DNA from 2 places in the Streptomyces sp. JK94 genome. Region 1 is predicted to be linked to the other one. Evidence: riboswitches for the same ligand, from Rfam matches in the RefSeq annotation. Region 1 holds a riboswitch; the other holds the start of a gene.
What was found. Region 1 has a riboswitch for cyclic di-AMP ahead of ACVV2G_RS06360 (C40 family peptidase). Riboswitches for the same ligand answer to the same signal wherever they lie in the genome.

Region 1 (5,844 bases):
GCGCCGCCCGCCAGCCAGTGGTCCCCGTTCCCCCGGGCCACCTGCCGCAGGTCGAAGCGGAACAGCGCGATCAGGTACAGCACGATCCCCAGCCAGAACGGCACCAGGGACGCGTACGCCAGCCAGGGCGCCGAGGTGGCGGCGGCGAGCGTGGCGCCGAGCACGGCGAGCCCCTCCGTGGCCACGCAGCCCAGGAACACCGCCCCCGGCATCCGGCGCCCCCGGCGCCGTACGACCACCAGCAGCAGAACCGGCCACAGCAGTACCGCCAGCACCAGCAGGGCCGCCGCCGGGACGGGCCAACCGAGCAGGGAGAGGCGGGTGCCGAGCACGGTCGTCGCGGCGACGGCGGTGAGCGCGCCCGGCGTCCCCGCCCGCGTCACCCACCGCGTGCGCTCGACCAGCAGCAGGTGGCCGAAGTTCGCCGCCAGGGTCAGCCAGGCCGCGCAGGCCAGGACCAGGGTGACGCGGGACAGGAGCTGGTGGCCCGTCAGGTGCAGGCCGATCGACAGGATGCCGGTCGCCATCACCGCGGCCCCGGCCGCCGGCGGACGCTGCGCCCACCAGGCGCGCAGAGGGTGGGGGGTGGTGCCCGATGACATGCGCCCGATGCTAGAGAGCCGTGCGGCTCAGGCCGGGCGCACCACGCTGTGGACCGACGACTCGCCGTCGTAGAAGATCGACTCCTCACGGACGTACGCGCCCGGCTTCGGGGCGTGGATCATCATGCCGTTGCCGATGTAGAGGCCGACGTGGCCGAGGTTGTCGTAGAAGAAGACCAGGTCGCCGGGTTGCGCCTGGGAGACCGGGACGGTCGTGCCGGCGTTCACCTGGTCGTAGGTGGTACGCGGCAGCGTCACGTCCGCGGCCTTCCAGGCGGCCTGGGTGAGGCCCGAGCAGTCGTAGGAGCCGGGGCCCGCGGCGCCCCACACGTACGGCTTGCCGATCTGGGCGCGGGCGAAGGCGAGTGCCTTCTCGGCCTTGGTGCCGTACGAGGCGTCAGGCGGGGTGGCATCCGACGTACCGGTGCCGCCGGAGGACCCCGACGAGCCGGAGGAGCCGGAGGCGGAGGAGCCCGACGAACCGGAGGCGGTGCCGCTTTCCCGCTGGGCGGCCCGTTCCTGCCGTTCCCGCTCCTCGGCCTGCTCTCTCGCGAGCTCCGCGGCCTTGCGGGCGGCCTCCTCCTGCTTCTTCCTCTCGATCGCGGCGAGCCGGGCCTTCTCCTCGGCGGTCAGCTCCGACAGCAGCTCGCGCGCGGTGGAGAGCTTCCGCTGGACGGTGGCCTTGGCCGTCTGCAGGTCGTTCTGCGACTCGGTGAGCGTCGCGAGGCTCTCGGTGGCCTCGCGGCGCTTCTGCATCGTCTCGGACTGCTGGGTGACGTAGTCGTCGACCGCGTCCTTCTGGCGGTCGGTGAGCCTGCCCAGCAGGTGGTCGCGGTCGACGTAGTCCTGCGGCGAGTCCGCGAGCAGGAAGGTCGCGGTCTCCGGGATCGCGGAGCCCGTGCGGTACTGGGCGGCGGCGAAGGACCCCAGCTCCTCGCGCGCCTCGTTGAGCCGCTGGGTGCGCTTCGCGACGTCGTCGAGGAGGGTGTCCACGCGCTTGCGCTGCTTGGACGTCTTCTCCTTGGCCGCGTTGTACTTCTCGGTCGCCGACCCCGCCTGGCGGTACAGGTCGTCGACCTTCTTCTCGACCTCTTCGAGGCTCGGCCTGCCGTCGTCCGACGGGGCGGCGGTGGCCGTCTGGGACAGCAGGGCCACCGAGGTGATGGCCGCCGTGGCGAGGGCCGGGGTCCGTATGCCTGCGACGCGCGTACCCGTGGGACGCGACTTGCGGTGCGACGCCAAGGAGGCGACTCCTTCCAACCGTCCGCCTACCGGGTTAGCTGTCGGGTTCGGGCGGTGGTTCGGAAGGGTTGCCCTACGGCGGGTCCGCCCCGTCGGGGGCGTTCGGCCGATTCACCCCAAGGTGCTCGGTTGGGTCCCCGGCTCCGGGCGCCGTGCGGGCACGCCGGACTCGGCGGAGGCCGCGCGGCCCGGCGACGTTCGCCGGAGGGGGCCGTGCGGCCTGCCCGCACCGTAGCCAACTCGTGAGGCCGCTGTGAAGGTTGGTGGGTGATATGCCCGATACATTTTCGTGACCTCCGGTGCGGGCGTCACTCTTGGTGCGAGGACCCGCAGCAGGGCGTGCCCGAAGCCGGGATACCGGCCGTTTTCCGGGGTGGCGCCGGGTTGTCGGTGGGGCGCCCTAGACTCGGAGAGCGATGAGCAGCCTCTTTGACGACAGCTTCCTGGCGAGCCTCCAGACCCCCCGCGGTCACGAGGAGGAGCCCCCGCCCCCGCCCGAGGACGATCACGCACCGGAAGCGGTGCCGCACGATCTGTTCGCCGGGAAGTTCGACACGCCTCCGGACCGCGACACCCACTACCGGGACGGCGCCCCGCGCCCCGCCCTGGACCCGGCCGCGCTCCTGGAGGGACTGAACGAGAACCAGCGCGCCGCCGTCGTCCACTCCGGCACCCCACTGCTCATCGTGGCCGGCGCCGGGTCCGGCAAGACCCGCGTCCTCACCCACCGCATCGCCCACCTGCTGGCCGAGCGGAGCGTCCACCCCGGCCAGATCCTCGCGATCACCTTCACCAACAAGGCCGCCGGCGAGATGAAGGAGCGCGTCGAGCAGCTCGTCGGCCCGCGCGCGAACGCGATGTGGGTGATGACCTTCCACAGCGCCTGCGTCCGCATCCTGCGCCGGGAGTCGAAGAGGCTCGGTTTCACGTCGTCGTTCTCGATCTACGACGCCGCCGACTCCAAGCGCCTGATGGCCCTGGTCTGCCGGGACCTCGATCTCGACCCGAAGAAGTTCCCGCCGAAGTCCTTCAGCGCCAAGATCTCGAACCTGAAGAACGAGCTGATCGACGAGGAGGACTTCGCCGCCCAGGCGAACGACGGCTTCGAGAAGACGCTCGCCCAGGCGTACGCGCTCTACCAGTCGCGGCTGCGCGAGGCCAACGCCCTCGACTTCGACGACCTGATCATGACGACGGTCAACCTGCTCCGCGCCTTCCCGGACGTCGCCGAGCACTACCGCCGCCGCTTCCGGCACGTCCTGGTCGACGAGTACCAGGACACCAACCACGCCCAGTACTCCCTGGTCCGCGAGCTGGTCGGCACCACCGAGCACCCCGTCGACGTACCGCCCGAGGCCGAGGTCCCGCCCGCCGAGCTGTGCGTGGTGGGCGACGCCGACCAGTCGATCTACGCCTTCCGCGGCGCCACCATCCGCAACATCCTCCAGTTCGAGGAGGACTACCCGGACGCCACGACGATCCTCCTGGAGCAGAACTACCGCTCCACCCAGACCATCCTCAGCGCCGCCAACGCGGTCATCGAGCGCAACGAGTCCCGCCGTCCCAAGAACCTGTGGACCAACCAGGGCGAGGGTGCGCGGATCACCGGCTACGTCGCCGACACCGAGCACGACGAGGCCCAGTTCGTCGCCGACGAGATAGACCGCCTCACGGACGCGGGCGAGGCGAAGGCCGGCGACGTCGCCGTCTTCTACCGCACCAACGCCCAGTCCCGCGTCTTCGAGGAGGTCTTCATCCGCGTCGGCCTGCCCTACAAGGTCGTCGGCGGCGTCCGCTTCTACGAGCGCAAGGAGGTCCGGGACGTCCTGGCCTACCTGCGGGTGCTGGCCAACCCCGAGGACTCGGTGCCGCTGCGGCGGATCCTCAACGTCCCCAAGCGGGGCATCGGCGACCGCGCCGAGGCCATGATCGACGCCCTCTCCCAGCGGGAGAGGATCAGCTTCCCGCAGGCACTCAAACGCGTCGACGAGGCGTACGGCATGGCCGCGCGCTCCGCGAACGCCGTCAAGCGGTTCAACGCCCTCATGGAGGACCTCCGTACGATCGTCGAGTCCGGCGCCGGACCGGCGACCGTCCTGGAGGCGATCCTCGAACGCACCGGGTACCTCGCCGAGTTGCAGGCCTCCACCGACCCGCAGGACGAGACCCGGATCGAGAACCTCCAGGAACTCGCCGCCGTCGCCCTGGAGTTCGAGCAGGAGCGGGCCGAGGGCGAGGAGACCGGGACCCTGGCCGACTTCCTGGAGAAGGTGGCGCTGGTCGCGGACTCCGACCAGATCCCGGACGAGGAGGACGGCGGCGGCGTCGTCACCCTGATGACCCTGCACACCGCCAAGGGCCTGGAGTTCCCGGTGGTCTTCCTCACCGGCATGGAGGACGGCGTCTTCCCGCACATGCGCGCCCTCGGCCAGGCCAAGGAGCTGGAGGAGGAGCGGCGCCTGGCGTACGTCGGCATCACGCGCGCCCGGGAGCGGCTGTACCTGACCCGGTCGACACTGCGCAGCGCCTGGGGGCAGCCGTCGTACAACCCGCCCTCGCGCTTCCTGGAGGAGATCCCGACCCCTCACCTGGAGTGGAAGCGGACCGGGGCGAACGGGCCCGCGTCCGCCGCGCCCGTGTCGGGGGTGGCGGCCTCGCTGTCCTCGTCCCGGTCCCGCTCGTCGGCGTCCGGTGCCTCCGGCTTCGCCACGCGACGGACCGCCGAGAAGCCGACGGTCTCGCTGGCCGTGGGCGACCGGGTCACGCACGACCAGTTCGGGCTCGGCACGGTGGTCGCGGTCAAGGGCACGGGGGGCAACGCCGAGGCGACGATCGACTTCGGGGAGCCCAAGCCGAAGCGGCTGCTCCTGCGGTACGCGCCGGTGGAGAAGCTCTGACGGACCGTCGAGGGCGCGCAACGGCATGAGCCCCGTCGGCCGACGGGGCTCATGCGGGCTGCTGAGACGTTACTCCGTCACTGCGGATCGAGGCCGTGGCTGCGCAGCCACGAGAGCGGGTCGATCGCCGAGCCGCCCGAGGGGCGCACCTCGAAGTGCAGATGCGGTCCGGTCGAGTTGCCCGAGTCGCCGGAGGACGCGATCGCTTCGCCTGCTTTGACCGTCGAACCGGAGGGTACCTGGTAACCGGAGAGGTGGCAGTACCAGGTCTCCGTGCCGTCCTTCGCGGTGAGGATCATCATGTTCCCGTACGCGGCGTTGTACTGCGTGCGGACCGTGCCGTCGGTCGCGGCCACCACCGTCGTGCCGTAGGCGACGGGGAAGTCGATGCCGCTGTGCACGGACATCCAGTTGATGCCGGCCTGGCCGTAGTACGCGCTCAGTCCGTGCTGCGCGACCGGGAGCGCGAACTTGGGGCGCAGCCGCTCCTTGCGCGCGGCCTCCTCCGCCGCCCGCCTCTTCTCCAGGGCCTGCTCGGCCTTGAGGTCGATGCGTTCCTGCGTCCTGCTGGCCCGGTCGGCGAAGTCGTCGGCTCCGGCGGCGAGGCTGGTGAGCTGGGTGTCCAGCTTGTTGTTGGCGGTGGACGGCTTCACCGGCGCGGCCCCCGCGTCCGCCGCGGAGGCCGTGGTCTCCGTGCCGTCGTCGCCGGTCAGGCCACCGACGGAGGCGGCGGCGATACCGGCGACGCTCATCACGCAGGCCGACGGGACGGCGATGGTCATCATCGCCGAGCGCTTGACGGGCTGGCGTCGGCGGGAACGGGTCCCCCCGCGGGAGGCGGTGCGTGCACCCGGGGCGAGGACGGCGGGGGCGACCTCTTCCTGGCCCTCCAGGAGGGAGGCCACGAGGGGGAGTTCGCCGGTGGCGGCCGGCTCTTCGTCGTGCGAGCCGGATGCGTCGGCGGGCGGGGCGTCCGGTGTGCCGCTCTCCGGAGAGTCCGGGGCGGCGCCGTCCACGTTCCACTGCGTGGCGTCGTAGGCGCCGGAGTCCAGGGTGCCGTCGTCGAACGTGCCGGTCGCGAACTGACCGGTCTCGAAGGTCTG
Region 2 (5,844 bases), on a different contig from region 1:
CGGGGAGGGAACACCGGAGGAGCCCCGGGAAACGGAGCCCCGGGAAACGGAGCCCCGGGAAACGGCCCCCCGGCGCCCGAGCCCCGGAGAAGAGGCACCTGCACCCCGGCCGCCCCCGCCGCCCCGGATACGGTCGAGGGGTGACCGACCACTCCACGCCCGACTGTCCCACCCCCGAGCTTTTCACCTGGGAGTTCGCGAGCGACCCCTACCCCGCGTACGCCTGGCTGCGCGAGCACGCGCCCGTGCACCGGACGCGGCTGCCCAGCGGCGTGGAGGCCTGGCTGGTGACCCGGTACGCCGACGCCAAGCAGGCGCTCGCCGACCCTCGGCTGTCCAAGAACCCGGCCCACCACGACGAGTCCGCGCACGCCAAGGGCAAGACCGGCATTCCGGGGGAGCGGAAGGCCGAGCTGATGACCCACCTGCTGAACATCGACCCGCCCGACCACACCCGGCTGCGCCGGCTGGTCAGCAGGGCCTTCACCCCGCGCCGCGTGGCCGAGTTCGCGCCCCGCGTGCAGGAGCTGGCCGACGGACTCGTCGACCGGTTCGCCGGCACCGGCAGCGCCGACCTCATCCACGACTTCGCCTTTCCCCTCCCCATCCACGCCATCTGCGACCTGCTCGGCGTACCCCGGGAGGACCAGGACGACTTCCGGGACTGGGCGGGCATGATGATCCGTCACGGTGGGGGACCGCGGGGCGGGGTCGCGCGGTCGGTGAAGAAGATGCGGAGCTACCTCGCCGACCTCATCCACCGCAAGCGCGCGGCGCTGCCGCCCGAGGCCGGCCCCGGTGAGGACCTCATCTCCGGCCTCATCCGCGCCTCCGACCACGGCGAGCACCTCACCGAGAACGAGGCCGCCGCCATGGCCTTCATCCTGCTCTTCGCAGGGTTCGAGACCACCGTGAACCTCATCGGCAACGGCATGTACGCCCTGCTCACCCACCCCGAGCAGCGGGGCCGCCTGCAGACGTCCCTCGCCGCCGGGGAGCACGCCCTGCTGGAGACCGGCGTGGAGGAACTCCTGCGCTACGACGGTCCGGTGGAGATGGCCACCTGGCGTTTCGCCACCCGGCCGCTGTCCCTCGGCGGGCAGGACGTCGCGGCGGGCGACCCCGTTCTCGTCGTCCTCGCCGCCGCCGACCGGGACCCGGAGCGGTTCGCGGACCCGAACACGCTCGACCTCTCCCGCCGGGACAGCCAGCACCTCGGGTACGGCCACGGCATCCACTACTGCCTGGGCGCCCCGCTCGCCCGGCTGGAGGGGCAGACCGCGCTCGCCACCCTCCTCACCCGCCTCCCGGACCTGAGCCTCGCCGCGGATCCGGCGGAACTGCGCTGGCGCGGAGGGCTCATCATGCGGGGCCTGCGCACCCTGCCCGTGTCGTTCACCCCGGTCGCACCGGAGGAACGGAACGGTACGTCACCTCCGCAAACATGACACGCCCTCACCTTTGTGATCTTCACGTGATCTGCGCGGCATGAACTTGTGACAAGCGATCATCTGCCTATACGTTCACGGATCAGCGTGGCCCTGAGCCTCACCGCCGCGCGGTCCCCGCTGTCTCGTGAAAGGTCGTCGCATGCTCTCCGGGAACGGTCGTCACCGCCGCCCCCGCCAGGCTCCCGCCCTGGTCGTCGCCGCTGGAGTGACGGGCTCCGCCATCGCGATCCCGCTCCTCGGCGCCACCGGCGCGCACGCGGTCGACGGGACGAACTGGGACCGGGTCGCCGAGTGCGAGACCGGCGGCGCGTGGAGCCAGAACAGCGGCAACGGGTACTACGGCGGCCTGCAGCTGTCGCAGGACGACTGGGAGCGGTACGGCGGCCTGGAATACGCGCCGAGCGCCGACCAGGCCAGTCGCTCCCAGCAGATAAGAGTCGCCGAGAAGCTGCGCGCGGACCAGGGCGTCGCCGCCTGGCCGACCTGCGCGCCGCTCGCGGGCATCGGGAACGCCCCGGGGGCCGCGGACGGCGGCACGGGTGCGACGGGTGACGGCTCGTCGGAGGGCGCGGACGCCTCCTCGGCCCCCACCGCGCCCGCGTCGGCCGATCCGTCTGATCCGTCCGGTTTGACCGGTTCCCCGGAGTCGGACGGCTCGTCCGGGACATCGGAGCCGCGGCCCGGACTGTCGCCGTCCGCCTCGCCCTCGTCCACCTCCGGCGCCTCGTCGGCCGACCGGAGCGAGTCGGCCGGGTCCGGTTCGTCCGACTCCGCGGCGGGTCTCGGTCCACAGGATTCCGGCAGCTCTTCCGCACCCACCACCAAGGGTGATGAAGTGGACAAGGTCGGGCAGAGTGACGCTTCTTCACCCCTCGCCGAGACCGATGAGTCCGGCGCGGGCAAGCACCGCGGCGGCAATGCCGACGAGAACCCGGTGGACGAGCGTGCGTCCGACCCGTCGGGGCGGCACGCCTCGCGCGGTGAGGGAGAGGCGCGAGAGGTCGTGGACGGGTCCTACACCGTGCGGTCCGGCGACAGTCTCTGGGGCATCGCCGACTCCCTTGGGGTCGACGGCGGATGGCGCTCGCTCTACACCGGCAACGAGGAGGTCGTCGGCGCCGACCCGGACCACATCCTGCCCGGTCAGACGCTCACGGTCGGGGGCGAATCGGGTGAAAAGTAGGGGGAGTTCGCGTCACGGTTCGAGCCGTATGTCCGTTTTGGATCACGTGAGATATAGGTCTCAGAAGTCGTGATCGTCTTTGAAAATCCGCGGCGCGCGTGTCTACGGTCGTGATCGCTCGCCATCGCGGGCCCCGGCTGCCGCAACGCCGAATCCTGCCAGCGGCCGTCCGGGAACAGTCGTCGCGCAAGCGCCGCAGGCAGGAGCGGGGGACCCAAGGTAAGTGCCGCACCGGGCAGTTGAGCCGGAGCGGCTAGGGGTGGAGCCGAGTTCCGCGAGGAACCCGGCCGGGCAACTCAACCGGCCCGAACCCGACAGCTCACCTCGCAGGCGTCGGTGAGGGGATCAACCATGCTGTTTTCCGGCAAGGGCAAGCACCGCCGCCCGTCCAAGGCCACCCGTGTCATCGCCGTCGCCGGTGTCACCGGTGCCGCCGTCGCCGCCCCGCTGATGGCGGCCGGCAACGCCTCCGCCGCCACCGCGTCCGAGTGGGACGCCGTCGCCCAGTGCGAGTCCGGCGGCAACTGGTCCATCAACACCGGCAACGGTTACTACGGCGGCCTGCAGTTCTCCGCCTCCACCTGGGCCGGCTACGGCGGCACGCAGTACGCCTCGACCGCCGACCAGGCCAGCAAGGCGCAGCAGATCGAGATCGCCGAGAAGGTGCTCGCGGGCCAGGGCAAGGGTGCCTGGCCGGTCTGCGGCACCGGCCTGTCGAGCGCCGCGTACACCGGCGGCGGCTCCACCGGGAGTCAGGGCGGCGGCTCCGCGCAGTCCTCCGGCAGCTCCGGCAGCTCGCAGAGCCAGAGCAGCGGCTCCACCGCCGACCGCTCCACCGAGCAGAAGGCCTCGCGTTCCGACGAGCGCCCGGCCGCCGAGAAGCCGGCCGAGAAGAAGACCGTCACCACCCCGACCGGCAAGAAGGTCGAGAAGGGCGACGGCGAGTACAAGGTCGTCAAGGGCGACACCCTCAGCTCGATCGCCGCGGAGCACGACGTCAAGGGCGGCTGGGCCGAGCTGTTCGAGCTGAACGACGACATCGTCGACGAGGCCGACCTCATCTACCCGGGCCAGCAGCTGCACCTGAAGTAGGCAGCGGCCCCCCTTGCTCCCGTCCCGGTGCGTATTCCCCCGTACGCACCGGGACGGGATTTTCACGTCCCCACCCCGTCCCGGGGTTCCGCCCCGGATCCGCACGTGTTTCCGGAAACGTCTTTGTTCCGTTCGGAAACAATTTACTCTCGGTTCTGTCCATCGGGTGGGCGATCGGCTGGCCGATCGTCCGGAGCCGGTTAGGCTCGGTCCCGCAGAGCCGCCGCGGTCCCGTGGGCCCGCGCGTCACACCGAAGCGTCACATGGAAGAAGGAGATGCTCGTGCCGTCCATCGACGTCGTCGTAGCCCGGGAAATCCTGGACTCCCGAGGCAACCCCACGGTCGAGGTCGAGGTCGGCCTCGACGACGGCAGCACGGGTCGTGCCGCCGTTCCGTCCGGTGCCTCCACCGGTGCGTTCGAGGCCATCGAACTCCGTGACGGCGACCCGGGCCGTTACCTGGGCAAGGGCGTCGAGAAGGCCGTCCTGGCCGTCATCGAGCAGATCGGCCCGGAGCTGGTCGGCTACGACGCCACCGAGCAGCGCCTGATCGACCAGGCCATGTTCGACCTGGACGCCACCGACAACAAGGGCTCGCTCGGCGCCAACGCCATCCTCGGCGTCTCGCTCGCCGTCGCGCACGCCGCGTCCGAGGCCAGCGACCTGCCGCTCTTCCGCTACCTGGGCGGCCCGAACGCGCACCTGCTGCCGGTGCCGATGATGAACATCCTGAACGGCGGCTCGCACGCCGACTCCAACGTGGACATCCAGGAGTTCATGATCGCCCCGATCGGCGCGGAGTCCTTCTCCGAGGCCCTGCGCTGGGGCGCCGAGATCTACCACACCCTCAAGAAGGTCCTGAAGAACAAGGGCCTGGCCACCGGCCTCGGCGACGAGGGCGGCTTCGCCCCGAACCTCGGCTCCAACCGCGAGGCCCTCGACCTCATCCTCGAGGCGATCAAGGAGGCCGGCTACACCCCCGGCGAGCAGATCGCCCTGGCGCTCGACGTCGCCGCGTCCGAGTTCTACAAGGACGGCTCCTACGCCTTCGAGGGCAAGGAGCGCACGGCCGCCGAGATGACCGACTACTACGCCGAGCTGGTCGAGGCGTACCCGCTGGTCTCCATCGAGGACCCGCTGTTCGAGGACGACTGGGAGGGCTGGAAGACCATCACCGACCGGCTCGGTGACAAGGTCCAGCTCGTCGGTGACGACCTGTTCGTCACCAACCCGGAGCGTCTGGCCCGCGGCATCGAGGAGGGCGCGGCCAACGCCCTGCTGGTCAAGGTCAACCAGATCGGTTCGCTGACCGAGACCCTGGACGCCGTGGAGCTGGCCCAGCGCAACGGCTTCAAGTGCATGATGTCCCACCGCTCCGGCGAGACCGAGGACGTCACCATCGCCGACCTGGCCGTCGCCACCAACTGCGGCCAGATCAAGACCGGCGCCCCGGCCCGCTCCGAGCGGGTCGCCAAGTACAACCAGCTGCTGCGCATCGAGGAGATCCTCGACGACGCCGCCGTGTACGCCGGCCGCAGCGCGTTCCCCCGGTTCCGCTCCGCGAACCAGTAGGCGCGGCGAGGGCCGACCCGGCCCCGCAAGAGGAGGCGTCGTACGTACGTCCCCGTACTCGGTCCCGTACCGTGTGCGGGGACGTACGCGCGTAGGACGGCGCATGACGACGTATGAAGGTGGACGGGAGGCGGGGACATGGCGGTGAAGGACCGGGACCGTTTCTCCACCGCGACCAGGATCCGGATCATCGGGGAGCAGACCGCGGCCCGGGTCTACCGCTCGCAGACCAAGCGCCAGGCCCGTCGCTCCCGGCTGACCGGCCGGGCCGCGCTGCTCGCGATGGTGCTGTGTTCGCTCGTCGTGGCCCTCGCGTACCCGATACGGCAGTACGTCGCCCAGCGCGCCGAGATCGCCGGTCTCCAGCGGGAGCAGCGGGAGACCCGCGACCGGGTCGAGGAGTTGCGCGACCTCAAGGCGCGCTGGCAGGACGACGCCTACGCCGAGCAGCAGGTCCGGCTGCGGCTGCACTACGTGATGCCGGGGGAGACGGGGTTCGTCGTCGTCGACCCGGACGCCGCCAAGCAGGCCCGCGCCGAGGCCGGC

Region 2: another riboswitch for cyclic di-AMP. It lies ahead of ACVV2G_RS20585 (transglycosylase family protein); the one in region 1 lies ahead of ACVV2G_RS06360 (C40 family peptidase).

The regions. Positions count from the first base shown of each region.
Region 1 covers NZ_JBSICH010000006.1:330,423-336,266, reverse strand. Annotated here, with positions in the region: gene ACVV2G_RS06365 (tellurite resistance/C4-dicarboxylate transporter family protein) at 1-602, opposite strand, end outside; gene ACVV2G_RS06360 (C40 family peptidase) at 630-1,844, opposite strand; cyclic di-AMP (ydaO/yuaA leader) riboswitch at 1,852-2,029, opposite strand; gene pcrA (DNA helicase PcrA) at 2,261-4,741, shown strand; gene ACVV2G_RS06350 (M23 family metallopeptidase) at 4,819-5,844, opposite strand, start outside.
Region 2 covers NZ_JBSICH010000022.1:2,388-8,231, reverse strand. Annotated here, with positions in the region: gene ACVV2G_RS20595 (cytochrome P450 family protein) at 141-1,448, shown strand; gene ACVV2G_RS20590 (transglycosylase family protein) at 1,591-2,634, shown strand; cyclic di-AMP (ydaO/yuaA leader) riboswitch at 2,816-2,982, shown strand; gene ACVV2G_RS20585 (transglycosylase family protein) at 2,986-3,726, shown strand; gene eno (phosphopyruvate hydratase) at 4,009-5,298, shown strand; gene ACVV2G_RS20575 (FtsB family cell division protein) at 5,437-5,844, shown strand, end outside.